DNA from 2 places in the Serratia sp. A07 genome. Region 2 is predicted to be linked to the other one. Evidence: riboswitches for the same ligand, from Rfam matches in the RefSeq annotation. Region 2 holds a riboswitch; the other holds the start of a gene.

Region 1 (7,302 bases), on a different contig from region 2:
TAGGTTTCATTGTTTCCGTTTAATGAGTTTGCAACTAAAGTATCAATACGGACTTTATCCGTCATCATATCTCTCCTACAACCGAAGGTCTCAACACGCTCCGATTGAATTAATGAATTAGAAAAGTAACTGCCTTGTGAAAAGCGCGACCAATATATGGCTTTTTCGCCTGGGACTCAATAGCCGATTTTGTTTTGAATTGTTTAGTTTATTCTTAGGCTCATCAATATGTTGTTGATTTATTGACCGTTGGTTTTGCCGGTAAAAAACAACATATCGTTAACATGGCACAAAAATCCTTTCCGTCGCCAACCTGCAGGCGGCTTTAATACGCTTATTAATAAGGTGAATTTCCGTTTAATAACATAAATAGGAATTAACGGCTTATTTTTATCTATTCACCACCTTAAGTCCTATAGCGTTTATATACACAAAGTTTGTGATGAATATAAATGGCCAACCGTTAAAAGCGCAGCATCCAGATCGGTGATTTCTCTCAGATTTCACGTAGCGCGATCAAAAAAGCGCGATTTTTACGCAGCGCCGGCCGGGTTCGCCGGCGCTGTTGCCGTTAACGTTGCCGTAACCAGGCGTGGTAGCGCTGCAGGATGCGGCGGGTACGCCACTGATCGACGAGCAGCGTGAACAGCGGGGAATAGCGCACGCTGCGCGGCCGATTGTCACTCAGCGCTCGCATCCGGCGCTTGACCAACGCCATCCGGGCGAGCGACGCCATCGCTTTGCTGCGCCAGGTGACCGGGGCAGGCAGCGCATGGGGGGCCGCCCCGGTTTGCCAGCGCCGCGGCAGATCGGGCACTTCCGCCATGGCGGTGGCGATGCCGGCAATCGCGACGCCGCTGTCCAGCACCTGCTGCGCCACCGAAGGACGGGCGATGCCGCCGGTGGTCATCACCGGCATGCGGGCCACCGCGGCAAGATCGCGGGCGAAGGACAGAAAATAGGCTTCTCGCGCCAGGGTGCGGCCGTCCGCCGTTTCGCCTTGCATCGCCGGGCTTTCGTAGCTGCCGCCCGACAGTTCGATCAGATCGACCGGCAGATCGTTCAGCATCAGCACTACCTGGCGGGCATCGTCCGAAGAAAAACCGCCGCGCTGAAAATCGGCGGAGTTGAGTTTGACCGCCACGCAAAAGCCCGGCGAGACGCGCTCGCGCACCGCACGCACCACCTCCAGCAGCAGGCGGGCGCGGTTCGCCAACTCGCCGCCCCAGCGATCGTTGCGTTGGTTGGTCAGCGGCGAGAGAAACTGGGAAATCAGATAGCCGTGCGCCGCGTGGATCTCCACGCCGGTAAAACCGGCCCGTTCGGCAGCGTGCGCGCTGGCGGCGAAGCGCGCGATAACCTCGGCGATCTGCGCTTCATCCATCGCCTGCGGCTGGGCAAACAGTTTGCTGTGCTTGCCCATCGCCAGCGGGATGGCGGAGGGCGCCCATGCGTTGCCGCCCATGTTCGCCATCACCTGCCGGCCCGGGTGGTTAAGCTGCATCCACACCTGCGCGCCGCCCTGGCGCGCGGCCTTGGCCCAGGTTTCGAACGGGGCGAGCGGCGTGTCTTGTTCCAGCACCACGCCGCCGGGGCCGGTCATGGCGCGGCCGTCGATCATCACGTTGCCGGTGATGATCAAGCCGGCGCCGCCTTCGGCCCAATAGCGGTATAAGCGCCACAGCGCCGGGCTGGGCAGTTGGCCTGGGGCGGCCAGATTTTCTTCCATCGCCGCCTTGGCCAGACGGTTGGTCAGGCGGCTGCCGTTGGGCAGCGTCAGTGGGGTAAACATCGGTTATGCGCTCCTGTCGTAAGGGGAATGGCGCTATACTAGGTTTAAAGTTAACTTTAAGGTCAATAGGGCATGAAGATCGGAGAATTGGCGCAGCGCGCCGGCGTGGCCGCCTCGGCGATACGCTACTACGAGCAGCTGGGGTTGCTGCCGAAACCGGTGCGCGGCGTCAACGGCTATCGGGTCTACAGCGATAGCGCACTGGAGCGATTGCACCTGATCCAAATCGGCCAAAATCTGGGGTTTTCGCTGCAGGCGATCCAACGCGTGCTGGCGCTGCAGGGCAGCGCTTATGAGGATGGGTTGATACGCGGCGTCGATGAACGGCTGGCGGAGATCGAGCTGATGATGGCCACGCTGAATGAACAACGAGAAACCTTGTTGACGACCCGGCTGACCTTATTGGAGTCCGGTGTCGCCGGGCTGTGCCAAGCCAAGGGCGAAAAACAGGCCGACGCATCGCCGGCCCGGCCGGCAAAGCTTAGCGGCGTTTAAAGGCGGAACGCCCGGCATACACCGCCGCGGCGCCCAACTGGTCTTCGATGCGCATCAGCTGATTGTATTTTTCGATCCGCTCGCCGCGGCTCGGCGCGCCGGTTTTCAGATGGCCGGCTCGCATCGCGACCGTCATGTCGGCGATAAAGCTGTCGACGGTTTCACCGCTGCGGTGCGAGATAAAGGTGCCCCAGCCGTTCGCCTGGCAGAGCTGTACGGCGGCGAAGGTTTCGCTCAGCGTGCCGATCTGGTTCAGCTTGATCAGCGCCGCATTGGCCAACCGTTCATCAATCCCGCGCTGGATGTATTTCACGTTGGTGACGAACAGATCGTCGCCGACCAGCTCCACCTGGTCGCCCAGGGCGTCGCTCAGAATACGCCAGCCGGCCCAGTCGTCCTCGGCCAAGCCGTCTTCAATCAGCACGATGGGGAAATCCTGCACCAGCCGTTGGTAATAGGCCGTCATCTGGGCTGCGTCCAACTCGAGATTCTCGCTGCGCAGGCGATACTTGCCGTCGGCGTAGAATTCGCTCGAGGCCGGATCCATGCAGATCGCGATATCTTCTCCCGGCCGGTAGCCGGCTTTCTCTATCGCCTGCACGATCAGCTCGAGCGGCTGGCGGTTTGAGGCGACCGCCGGCGCGAAACCGCCTTCGTCACCGACGCCGACCGACAGGCCTTTTTCCAACAGGATTTGGCGCAGCGTCTGATAAACTTCACTGCCCCAGCGCACGGCCTCGCGCAGCGACGGCGCGCCCAGGGGAGCTATCATAAACTCCTGAAAGTCCGCCCCTTGCCACCGGGCGTGCACGCCGCCGTTGATGATATTCATGCAGGGCACCGGCAGCAGGTTGGCGCCGATGCCGCCCAGATAACGATACAGCGGCAGCTGCGACAATTGCGCCGCGAGGCGGGCGGCGGCCAGAGAAACGCCGAGCAGGGCGTTGGCCCCCAATCGGCTCTTGTTCTCGCTGCCGTCCAGCGCGATCAGCCGGCGGTCTATCTCCTCTTGTTGGCGCACATCCACTCCGCGCAGCGCCTCGTTGATCGCCGTTTTGACGCTGTGCACCGCCTCCAGTACGCCTTTGCCGCCGAAACGGTGCGGATCGCCGTCGCGGTGCTCCACCGCCTCGCGCGACCCGGTGCTGGCTCCCGAAGGCACCGAAGCCCGGGCCACGACGCCCGCCGCGCTCATTTCGACTTCGACGGTCGGGTTGCCGCGCGAATCCAGGATCTCTCTGGCGGTTACGCTTTCAATCTCATCGTTCATGGGGTGTCACCTCGTTCTAGGGAGTGGGAACGTGCTTTATCAGCACATCGATGGATAAATGGTTGATGAATTCGAAGCCGAAGGAGGCATAGACGCCAAACGGACGGTTCTGATGGCCGAGCAACAAAAGATCGACGCCTTCACGGGCAATCAGGGCTTCGACGTCTTTGAAGCGATGGATGCTGACCATTGCGCGTACCTCCAGGGGGATTGAGCAGTCTTCCACCAGGCGGCTGAGCATGGCTTTGGCGGCGATCACCTCGCTGGACTGGCGATCTTTGGTTTGCGCATCGCTGAGGTAGTCCAGTTCGGCATAGTCGGCGCTGATGTGCGCCACGGTAATGCGCGTATTCACCTGCTGATTGAGGCGTTCGGCATGGCGCAACAGCACCCGGCCGTCGCGTTCATCCTGTACCAGCAGTAAAGCGTGTTGGTAGATCGGCATGTCTTATCTCCCTGCGTGAGCAATCTGTAGGGTTAACCACGGTAAAACCTCTTTTTTTCGGCTCGTCATACCGGGCAGCGACACTTGCCGAATGGCGAGCACCCGGTTCGACGAGAAATACAGGGTGGAACGGCGGTGGGTGATATCGGTAACCAGGAGTGCGGTCATCTCCAGCCCGGCCTCCTGTTTCGCCTGCTCGAGCGCCTGTTGCAGCGCGGGCAACAGCGGATCGATGTCGCTCATGGCCCGCACTTCTATCTGCGACAGCAGCAGCGAAACGGTATGGATGCGGTAATTCTTGGCGTCGCGCTGCAGCAACTGCGGGGCGGATTGCCCGGAGAGATCGGTTTTGGCGGCCAGCAGCCCGGCGGTGAAGGCGTCATAGTCGACGTGAGAGATTGCGCGCAACCGGGTGACCGCCAGCCGATCCTGTTCCGTGGTGGTCGGCGCACTGAGCGCGACGGTGTCGCTCAAGATGGCGCCCAGCAGCAGCGTGGCCTGCGCGGCGTTAAGTGGCATCGGTTTTTCTGCCGTCAGGATCTGCAGGATCAGGGTGGCGCAACAGCCGACGGTGCGCACCCAGACATCGGGCGGGTTGCGGGTGACTAACGTGCCCAGCCGGTGATGGTCGATAACGCCGACCACGTCGCTGTCGGGCAATGAGGCCGGGCCTTGTTCGATATCGGTAAAGTCGACCAGCCAGACTTTGCGGTCACGGAGATCGTCTGTCAGCAGCGCAGGCGCCTGTACGCCGGCGGCAGCCAGTATGTAGTGGGTTTCCGGCGTGAGGTCGCCTAGGCGGAAAGCCACGGCCGGTTTGCCGAGGTGATTGAGCCAGTCCGCGACCACCAGCGCGCTGCAGATGCTGTCGCTGTCGGGATTTTTATGGCCGAAAACGTACAGGGGCATTTCCCGCGCGACGGCATCGGGCTGGAGTGGAAAAGGGGTAAAACCTGAGATTTCATTCATAGCGACTCCTGACATACCTGCCTAAAAAATAAAGCGAAGTTGTATATCAGGCGTCATCATCCGGTTCGAGTGAACGCGGCGGTTGGGAAAGGTGGAACACCATCACCTTGTGAACGACTGTAGCGCAGCGTGGGGGGAAACGCAACGCCCGGCAAAGTTGGCGAGAATACATAATCGGATTGATACTGTGAGTGAGTCTATGATGGACAAGGATATTATTTGCCGCTAACCGACGGATAGGCTGAACGGACTCACGCCGGCTATGCCGGGTCCGTGGGTGACACAATGGGAGACAACATGCTCGAACCCTGCTTCCCCGAAAACGAAGCCGAACGCCTGTCGGTATTGAACTCACTGAACGTGCTGGATTCGAACTCGGTGGAAAAACTGGATCGCATCACGCGGTTGGCGGCGAAATACTTCGGCGTGACCATTGCGCTGGTGTCGCTGATCGACCGGGATCGCCAATGGTTTTTATCGCGCTACGGTCTGGATGCCCGAGAAACGCCGCGCAATATCTCGTTTTGCGGCCATGCCATCTTGCAACGCGAAGCGCTGGTGGTGCCCGATACCGCCAAGGATCCGCGCTTTTTCGATAATCCGCTGGTGATCGGCGGGCCGAGGATCGGTTTTTACGTCGGGCAGCCGCTGCTGTCGCTCGATGGCTTGCCGCTCGGCACACTGTGCATTATCGACAGCCACCCACAGCCGTTTTCTCCTGCTCAACTGGCCGATCTGCACGATTTCGCCGCCGTGGTGGAGGAATATCTGCAGAGCATTGAACGCCTCGTCTATACCGAAAACCTGAAATCCGACCTGCAGCGCACGGAGGCGCTGTTCGAACAAACCTTCTCCCAGGCGGCGGTAGGGATGGCGCTGGTCTCGCTGCAAGGATATTGGCTGCGGGTGAATCCGCGCATCTGCGAAATGCTTCAGTACTCCGAGCGCGAGCTGATGGATCGCACCTTCCAGGACATCACCTATCCGCTCGATCTCAACACCGATCTGGAAAAGCTGCAGCAGCTGCTGAAAAATGAAATCAGTACCTATTCGATGGAAAACCGCTATTTCCGCGCCGACGGCTCGATCGTTTGGGTGCAGCTGACGGTGGCGCTCAATCGTTTGCCGAACGGCAAGCCGGACCATTTCATCTCGGGTATCGTCGATATCAGCGAGCGTAAAGCGGCCGAGGCCGATCTGTTCGCTCTGCAACACGAGCTGGAACAACGCGTCGAAATCCGTACGCAGGAGCTGAACGTGGTGGTTAAAAAGCTCAACGAAGAGATTGAGACCCGGGTGCTCGCCGAATATCAGCTCAGTGCGGAGAAGGAGCGTCTGCGCGCCATTACCGACAATATGCCGGCCTTAATCAGCCAGATCGACGGCAATGAACGCTACCTGTTCGCCAACAGCGCCTACAAAACCTGGTTTGGTCTGGAGGAGTCCAGCCTCAGGGGGATGACGGTGCGCGATTTCATGGGGGAAAGCGTTTATCGAATAGCAAAACCGATGATCGAGCGGGCCCTCGCGGGCGAAATGGTGAGTTTTGAGAATGAGCTGCAGACCCGGCAAGGGCTGCTGATGATCCACACCACGCTGGTGCCGTGCGAAGCGCAGGGCTTCTACATTCTCGCCATGGACATCACCGAACTGAAGCGGCTGCAGCAGCGGCTGGAATATGACGCAACCCACGACATGTTGACCGGATTGACCAATCGCCGCGCGTTTCTACGCCGGTTGTCGGGCACGCTGCAGGCCTGTTGCCATCAGCGGCAGATGGCGCTGCTGTTTATCGATCTCGACGGGTTCAAAACCCTTAACGACAGCTATGGCCATGACTTCGGCGACGCGATCCTGAAGACGTTCGCCACATTGCTCAGCACCTGCGCCGGCGAGCGCCACAGCGTCTCGCGTCTGGCCGGTGACGAGTTCACGGTGATCCTGTGGCCGTTGACGGATCCGCGGCGCGAAGTCAGCGAGTTTTGCGAAAACGTGTTGGCGCATCTGGCCAAAATTACGCAGATCGGGCCGCAGAAGGTACGGCTTTCCGCCAGCATCGGCGCGGCCATTTCCCCACGCGGCGATGTGACCGAGGAGATGCTGCTGACCCGCGCCGACGGCGCGATGTATCAGGCGAAATCGGCCGGAAAGGGCACTTACGCCATCTGCGAGCTGTGAGCGTGCAACGGTGGCGGTCTCAGGGTAAGCTGTTTTTCTTTTCCTGTGAGCAGAACTCCGGATTTATTGCATGGCGTCAAATCATCAACATAAAGATTGGCTCGAACTGCGACGCGATGAGGAAACCGGTATTGAGAGCGTCAATGCCCACTT
Region 2 (7,302 bases):
CGTTTATCGCCAGGTGCGCCCGGGCGCCAACTACGAGTGGTCGCTGAAGCTGCTGGAGCGCTTTAAAGAAGCGCACCCGGATATCCCGACCAAATCCGGCCTGATGGTCGGCCTGGGCGAAACCAACGCGGAAATCGTCGAAGTGATGCGCGATCTGCGCCGCCACGGCGTGACCATGCTGACGCTGGGCCAATACCTGCAGCCAAGCCGTCACCACCTGCCGGTGCAGCGCTACGTCAGTCCGGCCGAGTTCGACGAGATGAAAGAAGAAGCGATGGCGATGGGCTTCACCCACGCCGCCTGCGGCCCGTTCGTGCGTTCGTCTTACCACGCCGATCTGCAGGCCAAAGGGATGGAAGTGAAATAACGCGTAATAGTTTGTTACGCTAAAGACGGCGGAAACGCCAAAAAACGGATGTCCGCAAGGCATCCGTTTTTTTATTGCGCGCCGTCAGACGGAATTAAACGTCTTTCTTTTCGACGCTCTGCTGAGCGGACTGGCTCTCGGCGGTGTTGTTGCCGGCGGCCGGCGGCGTGCTGTCGTCGCCCACGGCTTTTTTAAAGCCTTTCAGCGCCGCGCCGAGATCGGCGCCGAGCGTACGCAGTTTGCTGGTGCCGAACAGTAAAATCACCAACACCGCAATCACCAGAAGTTTGGTAATGCTGATACCTTCCATACTCACCTTCTTATCATAGAGCGCTGCGTGAACAGCGAGAAAAACTGACCTTGCCTGCGAATATTTAGCGACTTTCCCCCCGCTCACACAACCGCAACATGTAACAGAGTGAGATCCGTCGCAGGAATGCCACGCCGCCTCACGACGTGAATCCCAGACTATTCTTAGTTTATCACCCGCATGATACGCTGCCGTGATACTTATCAGGGAGATGCCGGATGTATATTGCCCCACCCATTTTCGATGCCCGAAAATCCGGCCTCAGCTTCGCCAAACGCACCTATCTGCCCCGCGTCGCCGGTCTGGGGCTCGGCTTTATCTGCGTTTGCGCCGCACTCTATCCCTTGGCTCCGCCCACGGCGGTCTGGCTATTGCTGGCCTTTCACGGTTTTCTCTGGCCGCATCTCGCCTACCGCCTGGCCTGCCGCGCCAAAGATCCGTTCAAAGCCGAGATCCGCAACCTGCTGATCGACTCCGCCTTCGGCGGTTTCTGGGCGGCGATGATGGCGTTCAACGCGCTGCCGGCGATCGTCATCCTGTCGATGATGAGCATGAACAACATCGCTTCGGCCGGTAAGGCACTGTTTGTCAAAGGGTTGGCGATTCAATTGGCCGCGGCGGCGCTGACCGGCGCGCTGCTCGGTTTCCCGTTCCACCCGCACAGCACGCCGCTGCAAATCTATCTGTGCCTGCCGATGATCTACCTTTACCCGACGCTGCTCGGCCTGGTGACCTACCGCACCGCCAAACGGCTGGCGGAAAAAAAACAGGAGCTGCAACGCATCAGCACCCGCGATGGGCTGACCGGCTTGTACAACCGCCGCCATTGGGAGCATCTGCTGCATCGTCAGTTCGACAGTTGCCGCCGCTACCAGGACAACGCCACGCTGATCCTGATGGATATCGATCGTTTCAAAACCATCAACGATACTTTCGGCCATGCGCTGGGGGATGAGGCCCTGGCGGCGCTGGCGGAAGAGCTGCTGATTGGCTTGCGCAACGTGGATATCGTCGGGCGCTACGGCGGCGACGAGTTTGGCGCGGTGCTGCCGAACACCAGCGCCGAACAGGCGGAAACCGTCCTGCGGCGCATCCAGCAGCGGTTGGATGCCGTTATCTTCAAAGAGGCGCCACAGCTGCGGCTGCAGATCAGCGCCGGTATCGCCAACTACCACCCCGCGCTGGGCGGTTATCTGGACTGGCTGAAAGCGGCCGACGGCGCGCTTTACCGGGCGAAGCAAAATGGCCGCAACCGCCTGGAAACGGCGGTGCCGACGGGCGACTAACTTACTGGTTTAATAACTTGGCAAAATACTTCGGCGCTTCGACAAAGCCTTCTCGCCGGTAAAACGCATGCGCCCGCTCGCGGCGGCTGTGGCAATGGACTTCAAGCCGATCGCAGCCGCGACGGCGCGCCAGCGCCTCGCCCTCTGCCAACAGCCGCCGCCCTACGCCCGCGCCGCGCGCTCGGTCGTCGACGCAAAAATAACTGATGCGGCCAATGTCGCCGGCCAACGCCAGCTGCGGCAGAAAATGCAGCGACAGCACGCCCAGCACCCGCTCGCCCTCCAGGGCCACCAGCAGCGCCTCGTCCGGATGCGCCAGCAGCTGGCGCATTCGCTGCGTCAGAAACGCCTCGGTGCCGGGATAATCCAACGCCGTCATTAATTCGGCGATAGCCTGGCGATCGCTCAGGCGCGCCGTTCTGATTTCCATGGGGTGACCTCGCAGATTGTCGATACTACAAAATAGGCAGCGTTAGGTGTAACATCCACCGGGTACGGCAAAAAAGGCCGTGCGGCACGCTGGAGATGACATTCCTCCCTAACCGCCTTCACAGGCTGATGATGTCTACGTAACCTCTCGGAGAGAGGCGCGTAGCGTTACGCCTGTCTCTTTCCGAGTCCCGTGAATTTCTCTGATTGAAAGGTAGTTGCCCCATGTTGAGCTCTTTACTGGCCGTATTTATCGGCGGCGGCGTCGGCAGCGTTTTGCGCTGGGCGGTAAGCATGAAAATGAATCCGCTGAACGCCCACATTCCGCTCGGTACGCTGATGGTCAATCTGATCGGCGGTTTTATCATCGGCCTGGCGATGGCGATTTTCACCCGCATGACGCATCTGGACCCCACCTGGAAATTACTGATCACCACCGGGTTCTGCGGCGGCCTGACCACCTTCTCCACCTTTTCGCTGGAGGTGGTGTACCTGATGCAGGATGGCCGCTTCGGCTGGGCGCTGGCCAACATGCTGCTCAACCTGGCCGGCTCGCTGGCGATGACGCTGCTGGCTTTCATGCTGGTGATGTGGGTCAACGGGCGCTAAGCCCTTAATGTTTCCTTAATCTTGCATGCGCATAATCTCATCCAGTACTCCTGACTGGATGAGAAACCGCTATGTTTAGCCTGCCGAAAACCGCCGCCGAAGCGATTGCCGTTGCGCTGTGCGTGCTGATCGTCGCCGCCTTTATCAAATCCTACCTGTTCGCTTAAGCGCCTTTTCCCCACAGCACGCGTTCATCTTGCGCCTTTCCGGCCGATTGCACTACAATTGAGAATGAACGTTCACACCCAAAAATGTGAACCCGGCTCACGTGTAGCAAAGGATCGGGCAAATGCTCCCCCCCAACGACAGTAAACAGGCCAAGGTGCAGGCCCGCCGCGATCAGATCGTCGAAGCGGCGAAAACCAGCTTCCGCCGCCACGGCTTCCACGCCGCCAGCATGGCGGAAATCGCCCAGGGCTCGCAGCTCAGCGTCGGGCAAATCTATCGCTATTTCGCCAATAAAGACGCGATTATCGAGGAAATCGTCAACCGCATCATCGCCAGCAAGATGCAGCGGCTGGAAAATCTTGGCGATCACATCAACCTGATCGCCGGCACGCTGGCGGCGCGCACGCTGTTTCAGCAGCCGGGCGAGAGCGAAACCGATCACATGCTGATGCTTGAAGTGACCGCCGAGGCCACGCGCAACCCGGTGGTGGCCAAAATGCTCAGCGATGCGGAAGCGCGGCTGTTTCGCCACGTGTGCCACAACCTGCAGCGGCTGTATCCCCATTTCAGCGCGGAAGAGATCGCCGCGCGGGTGGAGTTTATCGCCGTCATGAGCGAAGGCACCGGTTACCGCATCCTTACCACGCAAAAAGCCGATGCGTCCCTGCTGCGCGATCTGTATCAGCAGGCCATTTCTCACCTGTTCAGGAAACTCTAATCTCCCATGACCAAACACTTAGCCAGACAACATCTGGTGTACGCCGTCGTGCTTGGCCTGTTGGCCGCGCTGGGGCCGCTGTGCACCGATCTCTATCTGCCCGCCCTGCCGGAAATGGCGGGCGAACTGAATACCTCTACCGCCGCCGCGCAGCTCAGCCTGACCGCCGGGCTGCTCGGCCTGGGCGTCGGCCAGCTGATTTTCGGTCCTTACAGCGACAAACTGGGCCGCATGCGCCCGCTGTTGCTGTCGCTGATCCTGCTGCTGGGCGCTTCGCTGTGGTGCGCGCTGGCGCCCACCATCGACCAGTTGCTGATCGCCCGCCTGCTGCAGGGCATCGCCGGCGCCGGTGGCGCGGTGATTTCCCGCGCCATTGCCCGCGATCTGTATGCCGGTCATGAGCTGACCCGCTTCTTCGCCCTGCTGATGCTGGTCAACGGTCTGGCGCCGATCGTCGCGCCGGTGCTGGGCGGCGTTATGCTGCAGGTGATGAACTGGCGCGGCATCTTCGGCGTGCTGGCGGCCATCGCCGTGCTGCTGTTCAGCCTGTCGGCGCTGAAGCTGCGCGAGTCCCTGCCGGCCGAGCGCCGCAGCCAGGGCGGCATTCTGGCGATGCTGATGTCGCTGGGCAGTCTGTTGACCCAACGCTATTTCATGGGCCTGTGTCTGACGCAGGGCTTCGTGATGGCCGGCATGTTCGCCTATATCGGCGCCTCGCCTTTCGTCCTGCAGCAGATCTACGGCCTCAGCCCGCAGATGTTCAGCCTGTGCTTCGCCATTAACGGCGTCGGGCTGATCATTGCGGCGCAGCTGGCCAGCCGCCTCAGTTCGCGTTGGGGGGAGCGTCGCGTGTTGAAGAGCGGGCTAACGCTGGCGGCCGTCGCATCGCTGTTGCTGCTGTTGGCCGCCGCGCTGCATGCGCCGCTGGTGTTGTTGCTGGTGCCGCTGTTCTTTTCGGTGGCGGTGATCGGCATCGTCGGCCCAACCGCCTCTTCGTTGGCCATGCAAAGCCAGGGTGACAAAGCGGGCAGCGCGTCGGCCTTAATCGGCGTGTGCATGTTCGCGCTCGGTGCCTGCGCCGTGCCGCTCACCGGGCTGGGCGGCACGTCCAGCCTGTCGATGGCGCTGACCATCGTCGGCTGCTACGCCGTCGCCATCCTGCTGTTCAGCCTGTTAGGCCGCCGCAGCGAGGCATAACGCGCCCAATAAAAAACCCGCTCAATGAGCGGGTTTTAAGAAATTCAGCTACGCAGCTTAGATAGCAGTAACGTTAGCGGCAGATGGGCCTTTGGCACCGTTCGTGATTTCAAATTCTACACGCTGGCCTTCAGCAAGCGTTTTGAAACCGTTGCTAACGATGGCAGAGAAGTGAACGAAAACGTCCTTGCTACCATCTTCCGGAGTAATGAAACCGAAGCCTTTGGATTCATTAAACCACTTAACGCTACCTTTAATCTTAGACATCAAACTTACCTTTAACGTGAATGAAAGACACAAAACCTGTGTCTATTACAGTACAGCAAGCAGGCAGGATTTTGTCCACCACCGCGATCACAGAAATCCGATAAAGAGTGAAAAAATCCGTGTTGTCCGGTGTAAATTGATTGCACCGGTTGCGATAAGTTACCGTGCCAGGTCAATCCTCTCCACGCGCCGGCGAACAACGAGCGAACGCCCAAACTCGCCCACCGCCCCCAGCGTTGACGCTCCCGCGCAGACGCAATCGCTATGAAATATAACCAGATGGTCTTTTTGCTTCGGCGGCCGCTGCACTAGGGTTAGGGTTTATTTCCCACTATGAGCCAAGCCTATGACCAGCCAGTTGGCAGACAAAATCATCGCCTATCGGCGTGAGCTGCACCAAAACCCGGAGCTTTCCAATCACGAATTCGCCACCACCGCCCGGCTGACGCGCTGGCTGCAAGAAGCGGGCATTCGCCTGCTGCCGCTGGCGCTGAAAACCGGCGTCGTGGCGGAGATCGGCAGCGGCAAGGGGCCGATCATCGCGCTGCGCGGCGACATTGACGCCCTCCCGATCGACGAAATCGCCGACGTGCCCTTCAGCTCGCAAAACCGCGGCGTGATGCACGCCTGCGGCCACGACTTTCATACCTCGGTGATGCTCGGCGCCGCACACCTGCTGAAAGCGCGTGAGGCCGACCTGCCCGGCACGGTACGCCTCTTCTTCCAGCCGGCGGAAGAGACCTTCAACGGCGCCCGACACCTGATCGACGTCGGCGCGCTGGATAACGTCGCCGCGGTGTTTGGCCTGCATAATGCGCCGGAGCTGCCCACCGGCACCTTCGCCACCCGCGCCGGGCCGTTCTACGCCAACGTCGATCGCTTCCAGATCCTCATCACCGGCAAGGGCGCGCACGCCGCCAAACCGGAACAGGGCGTCGACACCATCGTCACCGCCAGCCAGATCGTCGGCGCGCTGCAGACGCTGCCCAGCCGCAGCTTCAGCTCGCTGGAATCGCTGGTGGTGAGCGTAACGCGCATCGAAGGCGGCAATACCTGGAACGTGCTGCCGCAAACCGTGGAGCTGGAAGGCACGGTGCGCACCCACAGCGACGCGGTGCGCCGCCAGGTGCCGGACAAGATTCGCCAGGTGATCGACGGCATAGCCGCCGCGCTGGGTGCGCAGGCCGAACTCCGCTGGCAGCCGGGGCCGCCGGCGGTGATCAATGACCCGCATTGGGCGGCGTTCAGCAAAACCGTCGCCGCCGAGGCCGGCTACCGGGTCGAAGAGGCGGAGTTGCAGATGGGGGGTGAAGATTTCGCGCTGTATCTGCATCACGTGCCGGGCGTATTCGTCAGCATCGGCTCCGCCAGCGAGTTCGGCCTGCATCATCCGCGTTTCAATCCCGATGAACGGGCCCTGTTCCCGGCGGCGCAATATTTCACGCTGCTGGCGGAACGCACGCTGCAACAATTAACCACCGCGCCAGAAAAAGCCCTCAGCAACGCCTGAATAACGGAACATATTATTTCCCCGACGCCGCACATGCCGCGTCGGACCCTATTATTTTTACCCGCCGTGATATTTGCAGTTTTCAACATTTGAATATGCTGTTTTGTTGTTTTACATCCCGCCGCCGCTCATCAATAGTGAACCCATCAGACACCGCGCGCCTCTGCGGCGCATGACAGGATAATCACGATGAGCGACAACGCGAATAATCAACGGCAATTGCGCCTGGGCGCCATTCTGCATGGCGCATCGGGAAATATGTCCGCCTGGCGCCACCCGGACGCCACCGCCGACGCCAGCATTAACCTCGAATTTAATATCGCCTCGGCGAAAAAAGCCGAACAGGGAAAATTCGATTTCGTCTTCGTCGCCGATGGGTTATATATCAACGAAAAATCCATTCCGCATTTTCTTAATCGTTTCGAACCGCTCACCCTGCTG

The links. Region 2 has a riboswitch for fluoride ahead of crcB (fluoride efflux transporter CrcB). Riboswitches for the same ligand answer to the same signal wherever they lie in the genome.
Region 1: linked by a shared signal. The riboswitch ahead of AC4PR2_RS16480 (DHHA2 domain-containing protein) and the one ahead of crcB (fluoride efflux transporter CrcB) in region 2 are both predicted to bind fluoride.

The regions. Positions count from the first base shown of each region.
Region 1 covers NZ_JBZXDO010000016.1:46,724-54,025, reverse strand. Annotated here, with positions in the region: gene AC4PR2_RS16505 (diaminobutyrate--2-oxoglutarate transaminase) at 1-65, opposite strand, end outside; gene AC4PR2_RS16500 (NADH:flavin oxidoreductase/NADH oxidase family protein) at 572-1,792, opposite strand; gene AC4PR2_RS16495 (MerR family transcriptional regulator) at 1,865-2,287, shown strand; gene eno (phosphopyruvate hydratase) at 2,274-3,557, opposite strand; gene AC4PR2_RS16485 (adenine nucleotide alpha hydrolase family protein) at 3,574-4,002, opposite strand; gene AC4PR2_RS16480 (DHHA2 domain-containing protein) at 4,006-4,971, opposite strand; fluoride riboswitch at 5,012-5,087, opposite strand; gene AC4PR2_RS16475 (diguanylate cyclase domain-containing protein) at 5,269-7,149, shown strand; gene AC4PR2_RS16470 (AraC family transcriptional regulator) at 7,220-7,302, shown strand, end outside.
Region 2 covers NZ_JBZXDO010000003.1:281,409-288,710, reverse strand. Annotated here, with positions in the region: gene lipA (lipoyl synthase) at 1-367, shown strand, start outside; gene tatA (Sec-independent protein translocase subunit TatA) at 462-677, opposite strand; gene AC4PR2_RS05090 (diguanylate cyclase) at 896-1,963, shown strand; gene AC4PR2_RS05085 (GNAT family N-acetyltransferase) at 1,965-2,393, opposite strand; fluoride riboswitch at 2,476-2,538, shown strand; gene crcB (fluoride efflux transporter CrcB) at 2,618-3,001, shown strand; gene AC4PR2_RS05075 (TetR/AcrR family transcriptional regulator) at 3,291-3,887, shown strand; gene AC4PR2_RS05070 (Bcr/CflA family efflux MFS transporter) at 3,894-5,084, shown strand; gene cspE (transcription antiterminator/RNA stability regulator CspE) at 5,142-5,351, opposite strand; gene AC4PR2_RS05060 (amidohydrolase) at 5,698-6,861, shown strand; gene AC4PR2_RS05055 (LLM class flavin-dependent oxidoreductase) at 7,051-7,302, shown strand, end outside.